Regions from separate parts of the Telluria sp. BA11 genome, predicted to be linked through region 2. Evidence: predicted binding sites of a transcription regulator. Region 2 holds the regulator's gene; each other region holds the start of a gene.
The links. Region 2 encodes LexA, which represses DNA repair genes until DNA is damaged. Its sites were predicted from a motif close to ACTGTATNNNNATACAGT; they were not measured.
Positions count from the first base shown of each region.

Region 1: a site for LexA is predicted at 4,792-4,809, ahead of AC1MGT_RS02110 (ATP-dependent helicase). Genes of this name have one in related genera too.
Region 3: a site for LexA is predicted at 5,641-5,658, ahead of recA (recombinase RecA). Genes of this name have one in related genera too.

Region 1 is NZ_CM155275.1:497,393-504,509, reverse strand. Features, by position in the region: gene AC1MGT_RS02140 (MBL fold metallo-hydrolase) at 1-69, shown strand, start outside; gene AC1MGT_RS02135 (methyl-accepting chemotaxis protein) at 131-1,669, opposite strand; gene fghA (S-formylglutathione hydrolase) at 2,047-2,889, opposite strand; gene AC1MGT_RS02125 (chromate transporter) at 2,973-3,554, opposite strand; gene AC1MGT_RS02120 (chromate transporter) at 3,551-4,150, opposite strand; gene AC1MGT_RS02115 (hypothetical protein) at 4,292-4,510, shown strand; gene AC1MGT_RS02110 (ATP-dependent helicase) at 4,834-6,927, shown strand.
Region 2 is NZ_CM155275.1:1,134,722-1,141,838, reverse strand. Features, by position in the region: gene purF (amidophosphoribosyltransferase) at 1-14, shown strand, start outside; gene AC1MGT_RS05020 (cystathionine gamma-synthase family protein) at 17-1,258, shown strand; gene AC1MGT_RS05015 (tetratricopeptide repeat protein) at 1,384-2,088, shown strand; gene lexA (transcriptional repressor LexA) at 2,138-2,767, opposite strand; gene rpsF (30S ribosomal protein S6) at 3,062-3,469, shown strand; gene priB (primosomal replication protein N) at 3,507-3,806, shown strand; gene rpsR (30S ribosomal protein S18) at 3,835-4,125, shown strand; gene rplI (50S ribosomal protein L9) at 4,162-4,614, shown strand; gene AC1MGT_RS04985 (replicative DNA helicase) at 4,734-6,122, shown strand; gene AC1MGT_RS04980 (DUF47 domain-containing protein) at 6,236-6,862, shown strand; gene AC1MGT_RS04975 (inorganic phosphate transporter) at 6,884-7,117, shown strand, end outside.
Region 3 is NZ_CM155275.1:2,060,605-2,067,721, reverse strand. Features, by position in the region: gene AC1MGT_RS09030 (alpha/beta hydrolase family protein) at 1-714, opposite strand, end outside; gene AC1MGT_RS09025 (sodium:solute symporter family protein) at 836-2,902, opposite strand; gene AC1MGT_RS09020 (DUF4212 domain-containing protein) at 2,899-3,213, opposite strand; gene AC1MGT_RS09015 (sensor histidine kinase) at 3,203-4,762, opposite strand; gene AC1MGT_RS09010 (response regulator) at 4,759-5,499, opposite strand; gene recA (recombinase RecA) at 5,721-6,794, shown strand; gene recX (recombination regulator RecX) at 6,870-7,117, shown strand, end outside.

The DNA.
Region 1 (7,117 bases), 640 kb from region 2:
GACCGCGTCAGCTTCCTGGCGCATGGCGAGCGATACCGGTTCGTGCTGCGCAAGCCGCCGGCGAAGTGATTCGGTGCTGACGCGCGGTCACCGCCGTGCAGGAGTGCAGGGCGATGACCGAGGCCGACGATCAGTTGTTGGCGCGTGACGTCAGTGCAAGGCGGGGCGCCGTGCCCGGGTGAAGCTGGTTTGCCGACAGCTTGAACAGGCTGACCGCACCGGTCAGGTTGTGTGCCTGCGTGTGAAGCGACGCGGACGCCGATGCCGCTTCTTCGACCAGCGCTGCGTTTTGCTGCATCGTGCTGTCCATCTCGAGAATGGTGTCGTTGATCTGTTTCAGCTCCACCTGCTGCGCTTGCCCGGCATCCGCGATTTCTCCGATGATATCCGTCACGCGCTTGACGCTCGCGACGATGTCATCCATCGTGCTGCCCGCTTCGCCGACCAGTTTGCTGCCTGCCTCGACCGTCGCAACCGAGTCGCTGATCAGCGTCTTGACGTCCCTGGCCGCTGCAGCCGAGCGCTGGGCCAGGTTGCGCACTTCAGCGGCCACGACCGCAAAGCCGCGACCCTGCTCACCCGCCCGTGCTGCTTCGACGGCAGCGTTCAACGCCAGGATATTGGTCTGGAAGGCGATGCCATCGATGACGCTGATGATGTCGACGATCTTGGTCGATGAGGCATTGATCGACGCCATCGTCGTGACCACTTGAGAAACGATCGTGCCGCCGTGGGTTGCTACATCGGACGCCGACAGCGCCAGCGTGTTGGCCTGGCGCGCATACTCGCCGTTCTCGCGTACCGTGCCGGCCAGCGTTTCCATCGACGCGGTAGTCTTGTCGAGCGAAGCGACCTGCTGCTCGGTACGCGCCGACAGATCGAGATTGCCTTGCGCGATCTGCGATGAAGCGGCAGCGATGGCGTCCGTGCCCTGGCGTACTTCCCTCACCACGTTGGCAAGGCCTTGCTGCATTCTGTCAAGCGACGACATCAGTTGCGCGATCTCGTCCTTGCCTTCGATCGTGATGTGATGGGTCAGGTCGCCGCCGGCCACGGCGTCCGCTGCACTGACCGCCTGGCGGATCGAACGCGTGATATTACGCAGTACCAGCAACACAATCGTGCTCAGGACCACACCGCAAATCGCCAGGAAGACGACGGCGCGCCACAGGTCGCCAACGAACGCGTCATGCAGGTCATCCATGTAGAGACCGGTCATGAAGGTCCAGTCCCACGGCTTGTAGGTGAGCACATAGGCGCCTTTCGGAAACACCTGCTGCTGGTCCGGGTTGCCTGGCTTGGGCCAGACGTATTCAACCCAGCCTTCTCCGCTGGCTTTGGCAATGGCCGCCACGTCACGGTACAAGTAGGTGCCGTTGGTATCCTTGAAGTCGCTGAGGTCTTTGCCGATCAGCTCCGCCTTGACCGGGTGCATCAGCATTTTCGGGGTCGAATCGACGACCGTGTAATAGCCATCCTTCCCGTAACGCATGGACTTCAGACGTTTGAGGGCTTGCTGCTGTGCTTCCGCGACGGTCATCGCCCCAGATGACGCCAATTCCGCGTATTCCTTGACGGTGGACATGCCGACATCGGTCGCAAATCTGAGCGCGATTTTACGTTCCTCGAGACGCTGGGCGTTACTTTCGTAGACATGGAGAATCGCCATCACTGACAGGCACAACCAGCTGAGAACGAGTGGCAAGTAAAGTTTGGTGCGGAAGCTGAGTTTCATCTTTTTATTGACGTGTTTGACGAACGTGAAGTGGGGACGTGCATCCTGGCGAGCCGCGCGGTAACGATGGGGATGCAGATGGGGATGCAGGTGGGGATTTTGAGAAAGTATTGTATCCTTGTGGAAACTTTGTGACTATGGTGATTGTCACTTGCGTGAAGACGATCTGAAGAATGACGAGTTTTGTTGCAGTTATCAGACAGCAATCATTGCGGATAGGGCGCAGGCGAGCGGAACTGACGACGGAAGCGGGAGAGCGGGGAGGGGAACGTGCGGTAAAACGGCTTCAGCCGGGCTGAAGCCGTCATGAATCAGCCGAGCTGACGTGCGTGGAAACGCAGATGGTCTTCGACGAACGTCGAGATGAAGTAGTAGCCATGGTCATAGCCTGGCTGGCGGCGCAGCGTGAGCGGCTGGCCGATGCGGGCGCAGGCGCCTTCGAAGGCTTCCGGCCGCAACTGCTCGGGCAGGAACTTGTCGGCCAGGCCCTGGTCAATCAGGATACCGTCCGGGAAGGGCGCCGTTTCCTGCTGCGCCATCAGCGCACTGGCGTCATATTGCTGCCAGGTGCTTTCATCCGGGCCCAGGTAGCCGCCAAAGGCTTTGACACCCCATGGGCAGCGGCTCGGCGCGGCGATGGGCGCAAACGCTGACACCGAGCGGAACAGTTCAGGGTGGCGCAGCGCCATGACGAGCGCGCCGTGGCCGCCCATCGAATGGCCAAAGATGCCAACGCGCGCCGGATCCGCCGGCAGCAGATCGAGCACCAGCGCATGCAGTTCGAGCAGGTAGCTGTGCATGCGGTAATGGGTCGACCATGGCGCTTCGGTGGCGTCAAGGTAGAAGCCGGCGCCGGCGCCGAAGTCCCAGCTGTCGGTTTCGCCCGGCACGTTGGCGCCACGCGGACTGGTGTCAGGCGCCACCAGGATGATGCCCAGTTCGCTCGCCACGCGCTGCGCACCCGCCTTGGTCATGAACGTTTCTTCGGTACAGGTCAGGCCGGCCAGGTAGAACAGCACCGGCAGTTTCTTGCCGCTGGACTCGGGCGGCAGGTACACCGAAAACTTCATCGGCAAGCCGATGGCGCTGGAATCGTGCTGGTAGAAACGCTGCTCGCCGCCGAAGCAGGCATGTTGGTTCAGGAGTTCGGACATCGTCATGTGGGGGACAGTGAAAGATGCGGCCAGTATGCCGCGTCCTGCGAAGGCATGCCAACTACATGCCAACTACATGCCAACTACAGCAGTCCAAGCGCGCCGAGCGCGGCGCCGGCCGCCAGCATCCACAGCAGGTGCAGGCGGGTGCGCCAGATAATGATGCAGCTGGCCGCCGACAGCAGCCACAGTGGCCAGTGATCCGGACCGCTAGCGCCGCCCGAGGCCAGCAGCCAGGCGGTTGACAGCAGCATCGCAATGACGAGTGGGGCCATGCCCTGCTTGAAGGCGCGCACGGCCCGCCGTCCACGATTGCGATGCGCCCACTGGGCCACCTGATACGTAAACACGGTCGACGGCAGCATGATGCCGATCATCGCGATGACCACGCCGCAGAGCGCAGCCATCGTGCTGCCGTTGTTCAGGCCGACGTTCCACCCCAGTAGCGCGACGAACAGCACGTTCGGCCCGGGCGACGATTGCGCCAGCGCGACCGAGTCGCCGAATTGCGCCGGCGTCAGCCAGCCCTGACGCTCGACCAGGTAGCGCTGCATCTCGGACGTGGTCGAGATGGCGCCACCGAGCGACATCAGCGACAACCCCAGAAAGTGCGTAAACAGGCTGACCCAGTCGGTCCAGGTGAAGACGAGTTGCGGCGCGCTCATGGGGTGAGCCTGCGCCAGGCCAGTACGCAGCCCAGGCCGCCGAGTCCCAACACGACGGCCGCCAGTGGCACCCGCACCCAGGCCAGCAGCACGAAGGCGACCGCGGCGATGAGTACGCAGACGACGAGCGGCAGCACGTTCTTGCCCAATGCGGCCGACATCTTCAGGCCGGTGGCCGCCACCAGGCCTGCGGCGACGGCCGCCATGCCGCGCAGCGCGCCCTGGACCTGTGGCACATCGGCGAAGCGGGCGTACACAAGGGCGAGCGCCAGCACCACGACCAGCGGCGCCGCCAGCAAGCCGGCCAATGCGCTCATCGCGCCGGCCAGGCCGAAATGGCGCTGGCCGATCATCAGCGCCAGGTTGCACACGTTCGGCCCGGGCAGGATCTGCGCGACCGACCATTCCTCGATGAATTCTTCATTGCTCAGCCAACGTTTGCGCTCGACCATTTCGCGCTGGATCACGGCCAGCACACCGCCAAAGCCCTGCAGGGCGATCAGCGTGAACGAGATGAACAGGTCGGTGCACGAGGCCGGCACCGGGTGCGCTGCGGAGGGCGGCGCGCTTGGGGAGGGAAGGGGCGAGGGGCTCATCCCATCATTATCGCTGTTGCGCCGTGCTCGCGCTCGGCATGACATGGTATTCGCGAACTGATACAGGTTTGCCATTGACTTTGCATTTGGTTCGCCAATAATCGTGGTGCATGACGCATCCACCATCACCGGAGTTCAGCGATGAAATCACTGCACGCGCAAGACATCCATCCACGCGCTGCCAGCGTGTCCGAGTTGCGATCGAATGCCGACCAGCGCGATGTCGTCACGCGTGGCATTGCCACCTTGTGCGAACTCGGCGTCGTCCCGGCGGTCGAATACCTGAAGTCCAACGGTGTGCGGCCGAAGGTCATCGAGCGTGTTTTGCTTGAGCCCGAACGGCGCCGCGCACTGGCGTAATCCGCACAGGGGTACGGCGCTGTCAAGGGTGCCGGCACCTTTGTCAGGGGCTAATTTGCAGTTGTCACCGTCGTTGCCTTCCCAATAGGCAAATTGTTGAAAGCCGCCCCGCAGGCCATGTCCAGCGTGTCAAGCCCCCGCTTTTCCACATAGTTATTCACAGACTTTGTGGATATCCAAAACAGTTTTATTTTTCATGGCCTGGCGCTGGGACGGTAATTCGCGCCCGAGGTCAGGCGCGGGCAGGGCGCGGTCAGGCGATTTAGCGCTTGTGGTTTGGTACTGGATAAATGTACAGTATCGCTTTCTCCGTCTGCCACACCATGACCACCGCTACCGCCGAGCCTGCCAATGAGGACCCGTTCGCCAGCCTGAATCCAGAGCAGCGCGCCGCGGTCGAGCATGACATCGGCGTGGCCACGCCGCGTCCGCTGCTGGTGGTGGCTGGCGCCGGGTCGGGCAAGACCAATACCCTGGCGCACCGCGTGGCGCGCCTGATCGGGGCCGGCGCCGATCCGCAGCGCATCCTGCTGCTGACGTTTTCGCGCCGCGCCGCCGGCGAGATGAGCCAGCGCGCCAGCGGCGTCCTGCACCGCCTGCTTGGCCGGGGCGCGGCTGCCCGGACCCAGGCGCCGGTGGCGCTGCCCTGGGCCGGCACCTTTCACAGCATCGGCGCACGCCTGCTGCGCGAATTTGCCGGGCGCATCGGGCTCGATCCGCAATTCACGATCCACGACCGGGGCGACGCCGAGGACCTGATGGGCATGGTGCGCCACGAGATCGGCCTGTCGCGCACCGAAAAACGCTTCCCCATGAAAGGCACCTGCCTGTCGATCTATTCGCGGGTGGTCAACAGCCGCGATCCGCTGGATCAGGTATTGCAAGCCTATTTCCCGTGGTGCGCCGAATGGGAAGCCCAGCTCAAGACGCTGTTTGGCGCGTATGTCGATGCCAAGCAAGAACAGAATGTGCTCGACTACGACGACCTGCTGCTGTTCTGGGCCGAGATGGCCGCCGACCCGGTGCTGGGGGCCGAGCTGGGCAGCTGGTTCGACCACGTCCTGGTCGACGAGTACCAGGACACCAACCGCCTGCAGGCCGCGATCATCACCGGCATGAAGCCCGATGGCAGGGGCGTGATGGTGGTCGGCGACGACGCCCAGTCCATCTATGGATTTCGCGGTGCCACCGTGCGCAACATCCTCGATTTTGCGGGCCAGTTCACGCAGCCGGCGCACCTGATCACGCTCGAGCGCAATTACCGGTCGACGCAGCCGATCCTGGACGCGTCCAACGCCGTCATTGGCGCGGCGCTCGAGCGCCACGCCAAGACCCTCTGGACCGACAAGGCATCGGCCATCAAGCCGCAGCTGGTCCTGATTCCCGACGAAGCCGAGCAGGCGCGCTGGGTCTGCAGCCGCATCCTCGAGCAGCGCGAGGAAGGTGTGCCGCTCAAGTCGCAGGCGGTGCTGTTTCGGGCGGCCAGCCACAGTGCCGCGCTCGAACTCGAGCTCATGCGGCGCAACGTCCCGTTCGTCAAGTTCGGCGGCCTGAAATTCCTGGAGGCCTCGCATATCAAGGATGTGCTGGCGCTGCTGCGCTTTGCCCAGAACCCGAGCGGGCGGCTGGCCGGGTTTCGCGTGCTGCAACTGATTCCCGGGATCGGCCAGGCGACTGCCACCCGCGTGCTGGACGCGGTGGGCGAGAGCAGCGAAGTCGCCGCCACGCTGGCGGCGTTCCCCGTGCCGGCGCGCAGCAGCGTCGAGTGGCAGGCGTTCTGCGCGCTGTATGCGCGCCTGCGCACCCCTGGCCTGCGCTGGCCGCAAGACCTGGAACTGGCGCGCGACTGGTACGCGCCGCACCTGGAGCGCCTGCACGACGATTTCCAGGTGCGCGCACTCGACCTCGACCAGCTTGTCGCCCTGTCGGGTGGCCATGCCAACCGCGAGAGTTTCCTGGCCGAGATCACGCTCGACCCGCCCGAAGCAACGAGCGACCGCGCCGGCCCGCCACTGCTCGACGACGATTACGTGATCCTGTCCACCATCCACTCGAGCAAAGGGCAAGAGTGGAAATCGGTGCATGTGCTCAATGTGGTCGACGGTTGCATACCGTCGGACATGGCCACTGGCAACCAGGACGATATCGAGGAAGAGCGTCGTTTATTGTATGTGGCCATGACCCGGGCCCGCGACAACCTGCACCTGATCGTGCCCAACCGCTTCTTCATCAAGCAGCAATCCAACATGGGCGATCGCCATGTGTATGCGACGCGTTCGCGCTTCGTCACGCCCGTGATGCTCAAGCATTTCGAAGAATCGGCGTGGCTGAGCGCCGACAAGCGCGAGCTGCGCACGCCCATGCCTGACAGCGTCCGCATGCTCGTGCGTGACCGGGCCCGCAGCGCCTGGAAATGACGGCAAATCACGCGACGTTGGCCACTTATCCCCCATGTCACGCTTTTGTAGGAGTGGACCGCATATAAACTTGTTGCTCCCATGTGGTGCACGTGCAAGTGGTTGATTTTATTGGAACAAAATTTTGCCTCTCGAACGGGCAATTTGTTGAAACCCGCATCCCGTCTGGCTTTGTGGCTTGTCAAGTGGC
Region 2 (7,117 bases):
TTCCAGCCGAGTAAGCATGAGCGAGAAAAAGACCTACGGCTTTACCACGACGATCCTGCACAACGACCGGCACAAGCCGATCGAGCACGGTTCGCTGCACAAGCCGATCCACACGTCGGTTGCGTTCGGCTACACGGATGCGCGTCAGCTGGCGTCCGTGTTCCAGGGCAAGGAGCCGGGCTTCCGTTACGGTCGCCAGGGCAATCCGACCATCAGCGCGCTCGAGGACAAGGTCAGCAAGATGGAAGATGGCGTCGCCACGCTGTGCTTCGGCACCGGCATGGCGGCCATCGGCGCGCTGTTCCAGGCGCTGCTGAAGGCGGGCGACGCCATCGTCTCGTCGAGCTTCCTGTTCGGTAATACCAACAGCCTGTGGCAGACGGTGGCGGGGCAGGGCGTCGATGTCGCCTTTGTCGATGCGACCGACGTGGCGCAGGTCGAAGCAGCCTTGACGCCGAACACGCGCATGGTGTTTGTCGAGACGATCGCCAATCCGCGTACGCAAGTGGCGGACCTGGCCCGCATCGGCGAGCTGTGCCGAAAGCGGGGCATTCTGTACGTGGTCGACAACACGATGACCTCGCCATGGCTGTTCCGCCCGAAAAGCGTGGGCGCCGGGCTGGTCGTCAATTCGCTGACCAAGTCGATTGGCGGTCACGGTATCGCGCTCGGCGGCGCGCTGACCGACACCGGTCTGTTCGACTGGAGCGCGTATCCGAACATCGCACCGAACTTTCGCAAGCAGCCGGCGCACGCTCAGGGCATGGCGCAACTGCGTGCGAAAGCGCTGCGCGACTTCGGCGCGTCGCTCGGGCCGGAAGCGGCGCATCATATCGCCGTTGGCGCCGAGACATTGGCGCTGCGCATGACCCGTACCTGCGCCAATGCACTGGCGCTGGCCACCATGCTGGAGGCGGACGAGCGCGTGTCCAAGGTCCACTACCCGGGCCTGGCGTCGCATCCACAGCACGGTATCGTCACGTCGCTGTTCCGCGCCGGCGGTTCGCTGCTCAGTTTCGAGCTGCACGAGTCCATCGATCCGTTCGATTACCTCAACCGCCTGCAGCTGGCGATTCCTGCCTCGAACCTGGGCGACAACCGCACGCTGGTCATCCCGGTGGCGCACACGATCTTCTTCGAGATGGGCGCCGAGCGCCGTGCCAGCATGGGCATCGCCGAGTCGCTGATCCGCGTGTCGGTGGGCATTGAGGACACCGACGACCTGGTCGAAGACTTCCGCCAGGCGCTGGACGCGTAAGCACGGCGTAAAGCCATGCAAAGAAGGCCGGCGCAATGCCGGCCTTGTCATTTTTACGGTTGAGTCCGGCTGTAAAAGGGGGCTATGATGCCCCATCGTCAGCTTGTCATTTTCTTCGGATGCCCATGAAACGTTTTCTGCTCTGCCTTTCTCTGACTATTGCCAGCGCCGCCTATGCGGGCGAGCTGGAAGACGCCAATGCGCTGTTCGAAAAGAAGGATTACGCGGGCGCGCTCAAGCTGTATACCAAGCTGGCCAATGCCGGCAATGCGCAAGCGCAGCAGCAACTGGGCCAGATGTACTGGTATGGTGAAGCGGGCACCGTCGATGAGGCGGCCGCCAAGGCGCTGTTCGAAAAGTCGGCCGCCAAAGGCAACAAGGTCGCGGCCCAATCGCTGGTCGTCATGGAAGAGCGTGTCACGAAGCGCGCCGAGATCGACTATTGGATCAAGGGCTACGACGGCGCCGACTTGCAGTCGGGCGAATACCGCTGCCCGTCGCCGCGCATTCCGGCCGTGTCGAAGGTGAATGACGAGATCGATCGCGTCAACAAGCTGGTGACCGGCTGGCAGGATTGCTACAACAAGATGGTGACGAACCTGAACGCGCAGTCGCCGCTGACGAAGAAGATTCCGGCCGATATCGCCAAGCTGATGAACAAGCAGGAGGCGGACGCCTCGGCAGCCTACCTGGAACAGGTGCGGCAGAATATCGCGGAAGGCGCGAAGGTCAATTCAAAGATGATCCTGGCGGATTTTGCAGCGTGGCGTAATGCCACCGAGGCATTCATCAACCAGCACAATGCCGTGGTGAAGAAGGCGTCGAACTAAGTAGGGCAGGGCAGAACAGGCGCCGGCCGGGGAGGCCGGCGCCGTTACATCAGTTCCAGCTACGCATCAAGCCGACAGCCAGACCTTCGAGCGCGAACTCTTCGTCTGGCGAGACGGCAATGATGTCGAAGTCGGGGTTTTCTGGCAGCAGTTCGACCAGGTCACCCGTCTTGCGATAGCGCTTGACCGTGACTTCGTCGCCCAGGCGCGCAACCACGATCTGCCCGTTCTTGGCACTGTCGATTTTCTTGACCGCCAAAAAGTCGCCATCCATGATGCCAGCGTCGCGCATCGACCAGCCTTTGACCTTCAGCAGAAAATCTGGCCGCGCCGCGAACATGGCCGCGTCGACGTTGTAGGTGGCTTCGACGTGCTCTTGCGCCAGGATCGGATTGCCCGCCGCGACGCGCCCGACCAGCGGCAGCGACATGAACGACGGCGGCGGCATCGGGATCGCTTCGACGCTCGCGCCGATCAGGCGGATGCCGCGCGATGTGCCCGGCGAAATTTCGATGGCGCCCTTGCGCGCCAGTGCTTGCAGATGTTCTTCAGCCGCATTGGCCGAGCGGAAACCCAATTCAGAAGCGATTTCAGCCCGGGTTGGGGGGAAACCGGTGTTCTCGATCGCTTCCTTGATCAGGTTCAGGATCTGTTCTTGCCGTGCAGTGAGCTTTAGCATAAATGTGTTACAGCAACCGGTTATGTATGTAACCTGTATTTTTGTACAGTATTCTCGCGCGCGCAAGGGGAAACGCAAAAAATATCGTGAAAATCGCGATTCATGGTGCAAACAGCCGTCAAAACCGTGGAATTGTCGAGTCAGATATGCCAGTTGCAGCGCTTAACGAGGCGACATCGCATCTTCGGGGGTTTCCAAGTCACCGATATTCGGGTTATAATTGCCGGCTTTCCCTTCCCACACTCGTCTTGACGCCGAGGTGGGCATTTGTTAAACGTCCTCAAGGAGTAATGCATGCGTCATTATGAAATCGTGTTTATCGTCCATCCGGACCAGAGCGAACAAGTCCCGGCGATGATCGAGCGTTACAAGACCACGGTGACCAGCCGCGGCGGTAACATCCATCGCGTTGAAGACTGGGGCCGCCGCCAGATGGCATACCAGATCCAGAAGCTGCCAAAAGCACACTACATCTGCCTGAACATCGAATGCGACAACGAGACCCTGGTCGAGCTGGAAACTGCATTCAAGTTCAATGATGCGGTTCTGCGTCACCTGACCGTCAAGCTGAAAAAAGCTGAAACCGCACCGTCGCCGATGATGAAATCGGTACAGCGCGAAGACGCAGCCAAGAGCCACCGTGCCGAAGCCGCTGCGCCAGCAGCCGCTCCAGCCGCTGCGCCAGCGCCTGCTGCTGCTTAAGTTTTTCCCAGTTATTCGTAGTAACCAGTAACACCGGGTGCATAACGCAAACCACCTCCAGCTCATGGCGACCATCGCCGAGCGCGACGTACTGCGTTACACCCCGGCCGGTGTGCCAATTGTTTCAGCCGTCCTGATGCACGAATCGCAGCAGGAAGAGGCCGGAGTCGAAAGGTCGGTCGCGTTCGAGGTCCCCGCGTTCGCCGCGGGTGAGATTTCGGGCAGGTTTGCCAGCGCCGAATTGGGCGCCAGCTACAGGTTCAACGGATTTCTTGCACGGAAAAATCGCAACAGCAAAGCCCTGGTGTTTCACATCATTGATTTCAGTGCCGCTTAACCCGGCAATTTAGATACAGGAGCCTCAAATGGCATTCGGTAAAAAGTTCGACAAAAACAAAGCGAAACTCAAAGAGAAGCGCAAACAGCAAAACCCGCTGTTCAAGCGCAAGAAATTCTGCCGCTTCACCGCCGCTGGCGTTGAGCAGGTGGACTACAAGGACGTCGACACCCTGAAGGACTTCGTCCAGGAAAACGGCAAGATCATGCCAGCACGTCTGACCGGCACCAAGGCGCACTACCAGCGTCAGGTCGACACCGCGATCAAGCGCGCACGCTACCTTGCGCTGCTGCCGTACACCGACCTGCACCACGGTTAATCGTCGGTCACGACAGTCAGACATCTGGAGATCACTATGCAAATCATTCTGTTGGAAAAAGTAGTCAACGTCGGCAACCTGGGCGACGTCGTCAAGGTCAAGGACGGTTACGCACGTAACTTCCTGATCCCACAAAAGATGGCCCGCCGCGCTACCGCCGGCGCCGTCGCCGAGTTCGAAGCCAAGCGCGCTGAACTGGAAAAAGCAGCAGCTGAAAAGCTGTCGGCTGCCCAGGCCGAAGGCGACAAGCTGAGCGGCATGACCGTCACCATCGGCCAGAAGGCCGGCGTTGATGGCCGTCTGTTCGGTTCGGTCACCAACTTCGACATCGCCGAAGCGCTGACCAAGCAAGGTTTCGCTGTCGAGAAGTCGCAAGTGCGCCTGCCGACCGGCCCGCTGAAAACCACCGGCGAATTCCCGGTTGCAGTCGCTCTGCACACCGACGTCGTGTCGGAAATCACCGTCGCCGTTGTGGGCGAAGCTGCCTAAGCACACGCTGTACATGTGCTGAGCACGCAGTTCTGAAAAAGCCGGGTTCGCCCGGCTTTTTTGCTTTTCGGCTTTCCAACCATGTCAGTCACAGGACTGGAAAAGGTATAATCCCGCCCATGAACGCAGCATCTCCAGATCCGCAACTCGACGCCCTGCGCATCCCCCCGCACTCCATCGAAGCCGAGCAATCCGTCATTGGCGGCCTGCTGCGCGATAACGCCGCGTGGGACCGTATCGCCGACTTCATGAACGCGGAAGACTTCTACCGCTACGACCACCGCATCATCTTCGAACAGATGGTGCGCCTGATCAACGGCGGCAAACCGGCCGACGTGATCACCGTCTACGAAGCCTGCAACCAGCTCGGCAAGGCCGATGACGTGGGCGGCCTGCAATACCTGAACGCGATGGCGCAGAACACGCCGTCCGCTGCGAATATCCGGCGCTACGCCGAGATCGTGCGCGACCGCGGCATCCTGCGCAAGCTGATCACCGTGGCCGATGAAATCTCGGGCAATGCGTTCAACCCGCAGGGCAAGGAAGTCAAGCAGATGCTCGACGAAGCCGAGTCCAAGATCTTTGCGATTGCCGAATCCGGCTCGCGCGGCCAGCAGGGCTGGAATCCGATCCAGCCGCTGCTGACGCAGGTCGTCGAGCGTATCGACGAGCTCTACAGCCGCGAGAACCAGGGCGAAATTACCGGTGTGCCCACCGGCTTCATCGACCTCGACCGCATGACGTCGGGCCTGCAGCCGGGCGACCTCGTCATCGTTGCCGGCCGTCCGTCGATGGGCAAGACCGCGTTCTCCGTCAATATCGGCGAGAACGTCGCGATCGAGGCCGGTCTGCCGGTGGCGATCTTCTCGATGGAGATGGGTGGCACCCAGCTGGCCATGCGTATGCTGGGTTCGGTCGGCCAGCTCGACCAGCACCGCCTGCGTACGGGCCGCCTGAACGACGAGGATTGGCCACGCCTGACGCACGCCATCCAGAAGATGAACGACGCCCAGTTGTACATCGACGAAACCCCGGCGCTGAACCCGATCGAGATGCGGGCGCGTGCGCGGCGCCTGGCACGCCAGTGCGGCAAGCTGGGCCTGATCATCGTCGACTACCTGCAACTGATGCAGGGTAGCCAGCCGGGCGACAACCGCACGGCGGAAATCTCGGAGATTTCACGTTCGCTCAAGGGCCTGGCCAAGGAGCTGCAGTGTCCGGTGGTGGCGTTGTCGCAGCTGAACCGCTCGCTGGAGCAACGGCCGAACAAGCGCCCCGTGATGTCCGACTTGCGCGAATCCGGCGCAATTGAGCAGGATGCCGACGTCATCATCTTCCTGTACCGCGACGAGGTCTACAACCCCGATTCGCCCGACAAGGGCACGGCCGAGATCATCATCGGCAAGCAGCGTAACGGTCCGATTGGCGCGATCCGCCTGACCTGGATCGGCCAGTACACCAAGTTCGGCAATTACAGCGGCAACCTGTCTGTGTATCAGGGTGACTAAATAACCATTTGTAGTAACACCAAGGCGGCCATTGATGTTTTAATGGCCGCCTTTACGCGTGGCCGCATTTTCGGCGCGACCGCGTAATCCCAGAGAGTCAATACGGAGAATCTATGTTTGGACGTTTCATGCCCACCGAGGGCAAGTTTTTCGATCTTTTCAATCAGCACGCCGCCTTGTGCGTCAAAGGGGCGCAGGAAATGGTCAGCCTGATGACCAACTTCGACGACCTCGAAACCCGCACCCATGCGATCGAGACGATCGAAAAGCAGGCTGACAAGATCACCTATGCCACGGTCGACCTGCTGCACAAGAGCTTCATCACGCCAATCGACCGCGACGACATCCACAAGCTGATCACGCGCATGGACGACATCCTGGACATGATGGAAGACGCGGCCCAGACGATTTCGCTGTACGACCTGCAAGCGGTCACGCCGGAAGCCAAACGTCTGGCCGAGCTGTGCCTGGCCTGCTGCCTGAAGGTGGAGGAAGCCGTCTCCCTGCTGCACAATATGGACAATGCTGCCAAGATCGTCGCGCTGTGCGAAGAGATCGACCGCCTGGAATCGGACGCCGACCATGTGATGCGCGCCGCGATGTCCAAGCTGTTCCGCGACGAGCCGGACGTGCGCAACCTGATCAAGATGAAGGCCATCTACGAGATTCTCGAGACGGTCACCGATCGCTGCGAAGACGTGGCCAACATCATTGAAGGCATCATCGTCGAAAACGCGTAAGCGTCGCAGACCTGCATAACCATGGATAATCTCAACATCAGCATCTACGTGCTGGGAATGCTCGTGCTCCTGGCACTGGTATTCGACTTCATGAACGGTTTTCACGATTCGGCAAACTCGATTGCCACCGTGGTCTCGACCGGGGTCCTGAAACCCCAGCACGCCGTCGCAATGGCGGCATTCTTCAACTTCATCGCGATCTTCGTGGTCAACATGAAGGTCGCCCAAACCATCGGCAAGGGCACGATCGACCCG
Region 3 (7,117 bases), 930 kb from region 2:
GGCCGGGTCGAGATACTGCAGCGTCGTGGTCAGGTCCTTGTAGGTGATCGCCAGGCGCGGTTCGCCCTTGTGATCGAGCAGCCAGCCACGCGTGGCGCCAGGGCGCGGTACTGTCTTGTACTGGCCCGACACGGTGTTTACTTGCAGCAGGTCGACATGGCTCAGTTCACTACGGGTGTCGCCGACCGCCGCCAGCGCGTAGGTGTCATCCGAGTCAACCCACGGGGTGTTGCCGGCCATCTGGCTCCACGGTGGCAGCAGCCGGCGCGCGATGCGCGTGCCGGTGCTGCTGTTGACGAAGTTACGGCTGGCCAGTTCAACGAAACGGCCGCCGTCGAAGTCGACCGCGTACATGCCGGGCATGAAACGCTGGTCGCCCGGACCGACGCCTTTGTCATGCGTGTCGAACACCAGGCGCCGGTCGTTGATCCAGTAGAAATTGCGGACATCGGCGTCGTTGTAATGGGCGACGATCCTGGCGTTGTTGGTGTCCAGGTCGATGACCGTCAAAAAGTCGCGCTTGCCCGGGGCGCTGGCGCGCACGGCCAGATGGCGGCCGCTCGGGGAGAGCCTGGCGTCGCCGAATGGCGCGTTGCCAAAGAAGGCCGAGACGGGCGGCGGGGCTGGCGGGGTTTGTGCGAGGGTCAGTGGCGAAGCGACGAGGACGAGCGCAGCGAAGGTGGCCCTCCGCAGCGCGCGGGTAAATACAGACATGAAGTTTTCCGTGAAATGCTTGGTGTTGGCATGGTTCGGCCTATGTTGGCGCGGCCCAGAATAGCATTTGCGTCACCGGGAAAATCTCTTCAATTCCCACCTCAGTTTCCACCTGTCTGTGTCATTCGGGCGCCCGGATATAGTCGACCATGCCGGCGCTGGCCCGGCTCGGGCGGGGCGTGAGCAGGCTCACCACCACCACCGTGAGCAGGCCTGCCGGCACCCCGAACACGCCGGCCGCCATCGGCAGGATGCCGAACCAGGTTTCCAGCGCATTGCCGCCCAGGACCGGGCTGGCGCGCAGCATGTAATACAGGCACACGGCAAATCCCGTGATCATCCCGGTGATGGCGCCGATGTGGTTGGCGCGCTTCCAGAACACTCCCAGCACCAGCACCGGGAACAGTGTGGAGCCGGCCAGCGAGAACGCCGCCGCCACCAGTGACAGGATGTCGGCCGGCTTTTGCGACGCCGCGTACGCCGCGATGAAGGCCACTGCCAGCAGCAGCAGCTTCGAGATCGTCACCCGTTTCTGGGTCGACGCGCCCGGTTCCACCATCTTGTAATACACGTCGTGCGACAGCGCGTTGGAAATGGCCAGCAGCAGGCCATCGGCCGTGGACAGCGCCGCCGCCAGGCCACCGGCTGCGACCAGGCCCGAGATCACGTAGGGCAGGCCGCCGATTTCGGGCGTGGCCAGCACCAGCACGTCGGCGTCGATCGCGAATTCGGCCAGCTGCACGATGCCGTCGCCGTTGATGTCGGCCACGCTGATCAGGGGATTGGCCTTGTCGACATTGGCCCAGTACGAAATCCAGGTGGGCAGCGACGAGAAATCGCTGCCCACGAGCGACGTATAGATGTCGTACTTGGCCAGCACGGCCAGCGCGGGAATCGTCAGGTACACCAGCAGGATGAAGAACAGCGTCCAGAACACCGACACGCGCGTCTCGTGCACCGAGGGCGTCGTGTAGGCGCGCATCAGGATGTGGGGCAGGGCGGCGGTGCCGAACATCAGGCAGAACACCACCGCCAGAAAATTGTTGCGGCGTGCGTCGGATTCTTCCGGCGTGGCGCCGGGGAACGGCTGCGCATGGGGCTCGGGCGGGCGTGCCCGTGCCAGGTTGGCGTCACGCCGTTCGAGCCACAGCGCGCGGGCATCGTCGACCGAGTTGGGATACGTGGTCAGCGCGCGTTCGGCCTGGCGTACTTCGGTCAGCGACGCGTTGCGCGCGCGGGCTGCAGCCAGCTGGCGCTGGGCGTCGAGCTTGCCGGCTTCCCACGATTCGGGCAGGGCGCCCACGCGCGCGGCGTAGCCGTCAGCGCGGCGCAGGAACTCGGCGCGCACCTGGGCTTCGCGCGGGTCTTTCGCCAGTTCGGCTTCGCGCGCGGTGAGCTTGGGCAGGAGCGATCCGTATGCCACCTGCGGGATCGGATTGTCGGCGTGCTTCACCGACAGCCACATGGTTGGGATGAGAAACGCGACCAGCAGGATGATGTACTGCGCCACCTGGGTCCAGGTGATGGCGCGCATCCCGCCCAGGAACGAGCAGACCAGGATGCTGGCCAGGCCCAGGAAAATCCCGACTGAAAAATCGACGCCGGTAAAGCGAGACGCGATCAGGCCGACCGCATAGATCTGCGCCACCACATACGTGAACGAGACGAGGATGGTCGCGCTCACGGCCAGCGCCCGCACTGGGCCGCCACGGCCGCCCGCGCCGCCGCCGTAGCGCGCCGCCAGGAAGTCGGGCACCGTGTACTGCGCAAACTTGCGCAGGTAGGGCGCGATCAGCAGCGCGACCAGCACGAAGCCGCCGGTCCAGCCCATGATGAAGGCCAGGCCGTCGAAGCCCTGCAGATACAGGCCGCCGGCCAGGCTGATGAAGCTGGCCGCCGAGATCCAGTCGGCCGCCGTTGCCATGCCGTTGAACATGGCCGGCACGCGCCGGCCGGCGACGTAGTATTCGGTGACGTTCGAGGTGCGGCAGATCACGCCGATGATCGCGTACAGCGCGATCGTGGCGAACATGAACAGGTAGCCGATCCACAGGCGCGGCATGCCTTCCTGCTCGAGCAGGGCGAGGGCCGCCAGGAATATGGCGAAGGCGCCGGTATACGACAGGTAGTAGCGCGAGAGCTTCCTGAAATAGCCGTGCTTCACAACCGGCGTAGGGTTCGTGCTCATGGGCGCGGCGCCAGTGCGGCGTGGTAATCGCGGTCGAGCCGGCGCATGCGCCAGGCGTAGATGGCAATGATCGTCAGCGACACGAGTGCGGCGCCCTGCGCGGCCATGTAGAACGACAGCGGCCAGCCGAACACCTCGAAGCGCGCCAGCTCGCGCGCGAAGAACACGGTGCCGAAACCCGTGACGAGCCAGACGGCCAGCAACAGCAGCGACATGCGCCGCGTGCGGTGCCAGTGGATCGCGCGGGCGTGTTCCAGGCGCGCACGTGCCATTGTGTCGGAGGTCGGTTCAGGGATGGAATCAGTCGGCATGGTCGGGTTCACCCACAGGCGGTGGGAAGGTCAGGCGAAACAGGCTGCCAGGAAAGCGTGGGGACACGCTGCGTGGATTGTTGAAGATGTCGATGTCGGCGCCGTGCTGCTGCGCGATTTCGCGCACGATCGCCAGCCCCAGGCCACTGCCCTGGGTATTGCTGCCCAGGATGCGGTAGAAGCGTTCGAACACGTGCAGGCGCTCGGTCGGCGCGATGCCGGGGCCGGTGTCTTCGACTTCGAGCAGCGCGTGTTCGCCGCTGCTGCGCACGCGCACCGTCACGCTGCCGCCAGCGGGCGTATAGCGCAGCGCATTGTCGATCAGGTTCGACAGCATCTCGCGCAGCATCAGGGGCTGGCCGGCGATCATCACCCGCTCGTCGTCATTGGCGGGCGGCTCGAAACCCAGGTCGATCTGGTGGGCGAACGACGCCTGCACCCAGTCCTGCACGGTCTCGCGCGCCACCGCAGCCAGGTCGATCTCGTCGAACGCCAGGCCCGCCTGCGGCTGGTTCTCGGCGCGCGCCAGGGCCAGCAACTGGTTGATCAGGCGTGTGGCTGATTCGGAGCTCTTGGCCAGCTGCTCGAGCGAGCGGTGGATCTCGGCCGGATCGACTTCGCGCAGGGCCAGTTCAGACTGCATGCGCATGCCGGCCAGCGGCGTCTTCATCTGGTGCGCGGCGTCGGCGATGAAGCGTTTCTGCATCTCCACCGTCTTGCCCAGGCGCTCGAGCATGTCGTTGAACGAGCCGACCAGCGGCGAGATTTCTTCGGGCACCTGGCGCGGATCGATCGGCGACAGATCGTCCTGCGGCCGCGCGCGAATACGCTGCTGCAGCTCGGCCAGCGGACTCAGGCCGCGCGAAAGCGCGAACCAGACCAGTGCCAGGATCACCGGCAGGATGATGAACTGGGGCAGGATCACGCCCTTGATGATTTCATTGGCCAGGTGCGCGCGCTTGTCGAGCGTTTCGGCCACCTGCACCAGTGCCAGCGACGGCGTCGGTGATGCCGTGCGCTCGTGCAGCGGATCGAGATTCACATACGCGTAGGCCACGCGGATCGGCGTGCCGTGGATCGTGTCGTTGCGAAATTCGACCGTGCCGCTGCGGGCCGGCTCGCCAGCGCGGTTGGCGCGCGGACGCGGCAGGTCGCGGTCGCCGTCGAGGTGTTCGCCAGCCGGGCCGGCCAGCAGGTAATACACGCTGTCGACGTCGTCGGCGCGCAGGATGTCGCGTCCGGCCGTGCGCAGCTGGCCGACCGTCTTGCCGTCCACGGTGCGGATCTGCTGGCCCAGCACCGTGACCCGGTCTTCGAGCGCGTCGTCGAACGGTTGATTGGCGATCGATTTCGCCACCAGATAGGTGATCGCGATGCTCATCGGCCACAGGAGCAGCAGCGGCGCGAGCATCCAGTCGAGGATTTCCCCGAACAGCGAGTGACGGATGTTTTCGTCCGGCTCGGGGTTGGGTGGAACGTAGAGCGGCTCGAACTGTTGCTGCTGCTGCGGCTGCTGCTGCGCGGGCTCGGGCGTGAAGCCGGCGTTCACTTGTCGGCGGCGGAGGTGGCGATGCGGGCGTCGTTCGCGGCCGCAGCGGCTGCGGCGGCCGCGCTGGCCTCGGAGAATTTCTCGAGGCAATAGCCCAGGCCGCGCACGGTGGCGATGCGCACGCCGCCGACCTCGATCTTCTTGCGCAGGCGGTGCACGTACACCTCGATGGCATTGTTGGAAACTTCTTCGCCCCATTCGCACAGGTGGTCGACCAATTGTTCCTTGGAGACGAGGCGCCCGGTGCGCGCCAGCAGCACTTCGAGCAGGCCCAGCTCGCGCGCCGACAGGTCGAGCATCTGGTCGTTGATGTAGGCGCTGCGGCCAACCTGATCGTAGACCAGCGGGCCATGGCGCACGACGGCCGCGCCGCCACCAGCGCCGCGCCGGGTCAGCGCCCGCACGCGCGCTTCGAGCTCGGACAGCGCGAACGGCTTGGCCATGTAGTCGTCGGCGCCCAGGTCGAGACCCTCGACGCGCTGCTCGACCGAGTCGGCCGCAGTCAGGATCAATACGGGCAGCAGCGAGGCGCGGGCGCGCAGGCGGCGCAGCACTTCGAGTCCGGACATCTTCGGCAGGCCCAGGTCGAGAATGAGCAGATCGAACTCCTGCGTGGACAGGGCAGTATCGGCATCCTGGCCGTTCTTGACACAATCGATGGCATAGCCGGACTGGCGCAGGGAGCGCGTCAGGCCATCGGCAAGTACGCTATCATCTTCGGCAAGCAGAATTCGCATGGGGCACCTCTTATTGACGTTGTCGCTTGTTCATCGAACACGCGTGATCGAACCGGTTCTCATTGTGTTGGATTTACCGCCACAATGCGAGTCCCGAGCGATTGTTGGTAAGATAACCACGTCTTTTCGCTTGCAAAAACCACTGGATTTTTATACAGTACTGGCTCTTGAAGTGCGCGTGACCGCCCACACCTTGCCTACTCCACGACAGAAAGTACACCATGGACGACAAAAAAACCGCATTGAACGCCGCTGATAAGGGCAAGGCGCTGGCTGCCGCCCTGGCGCAGATTGAAAAGCAGTTCGGCAAGGGCTCGGTGATGCGCATGGATGCGAACACGCCGGTCGAAGAAGTACAAACGGTCTCCACCGGCTCGCTGGGCCTGGACATCGCGCTGGGCGTTGGCGGCCTGCCGCGCGGCCGTATCGTCGAGATCTACGGTCCTGAATCGTCGGGTAAAACCACCCTGACGCTGCAAACCATCGCCCAGATGCAAAAGCTGGGTGGCACCTGCGCGTTCATCGACGCCGAGCACGCACTCGACGTCACCTACGCGCAAAAGCTGGGCATCAACCTGAGCGAACTGCTGATCTCGCAGCCGGATACCGGCGAGCAGGCGCTTGAAATCACCGACGCGCTGGTGCGCTCGGGCAGTGTCGACCTGGTCGTCATCGACTCGGTCGCGGCCCTGACGCCACGCGCCGAAATCGAAGGCGACATGGGTGACTCGTTGCCCGGCCTGCAGGCGCGCCTGATGTCGCAAGCGCTGCGCAAGCTCACCGGCTCGATCAACCGCACCAACACCCTGGTCATTTTCATCAACCAGATCCGCATGAAGATCGGTGTCATGTTCGGCAGCCCTGAAACCACCACCGGTGGTAACGCGCTGAAGTTCTACGCATCGGTGCGCCTGGACATCCGTCGTACCGGCTCGATCAAGTCGGGTGACGAAGTGATCGGTAACGAAACCAAGGTCAAGGTCGTCAAGAACAAGATCGCCCCGCCATTCAAGGAAGCGCACTTCGACATTCTTTATGGAGAAGGCACGTCCCGTGAAGGCGAAATTCTGGATCTCGGCGCAGATAACAAAATCGTCGAGAAGTCGGGCTCGTGGTACAGCTACAACGGCGAGCGTATCGGTCAGGGTAAAGACAACGCGCGTCAGTTCCTGCGTGACCGTCCAGCCCTGGCGCGCGAGATTGAAAACAAGGTCCGTACCGCCTTGGGTGTGCGTGAGCTGCCACCGACGATCGGTGGCGACGACAAGCCGAAGCTGCAGGCGGTTGGTGAATAATCAGCCGGGCGCAGGGCGCGGTGGCAGCAGCTTGCCACCGGCGCCTGGCGCCATGCTGATGGGCTGACGTTCCCCATGCGAGCACCCGAACTGAGTCTCAAGGGCCGCGCGCTGCGCTATCTGTCGCAGCGAGAGCACAGCCGCTTCGAATTGCGCCGCAAGCTGTCCAAGTATGCGGAAGAGGGGGATGACGTCGATGCCCTGCTCGATTTTCTTGAAAAAAATAACTGGTTGTCGCAGGAACGCTTTGCCGAATCCCTGGTCAACCGTAAAGCGAGCCGTTATGGCGACAGTCGCGTGATGGCCGAATTGAAAAGTCATGG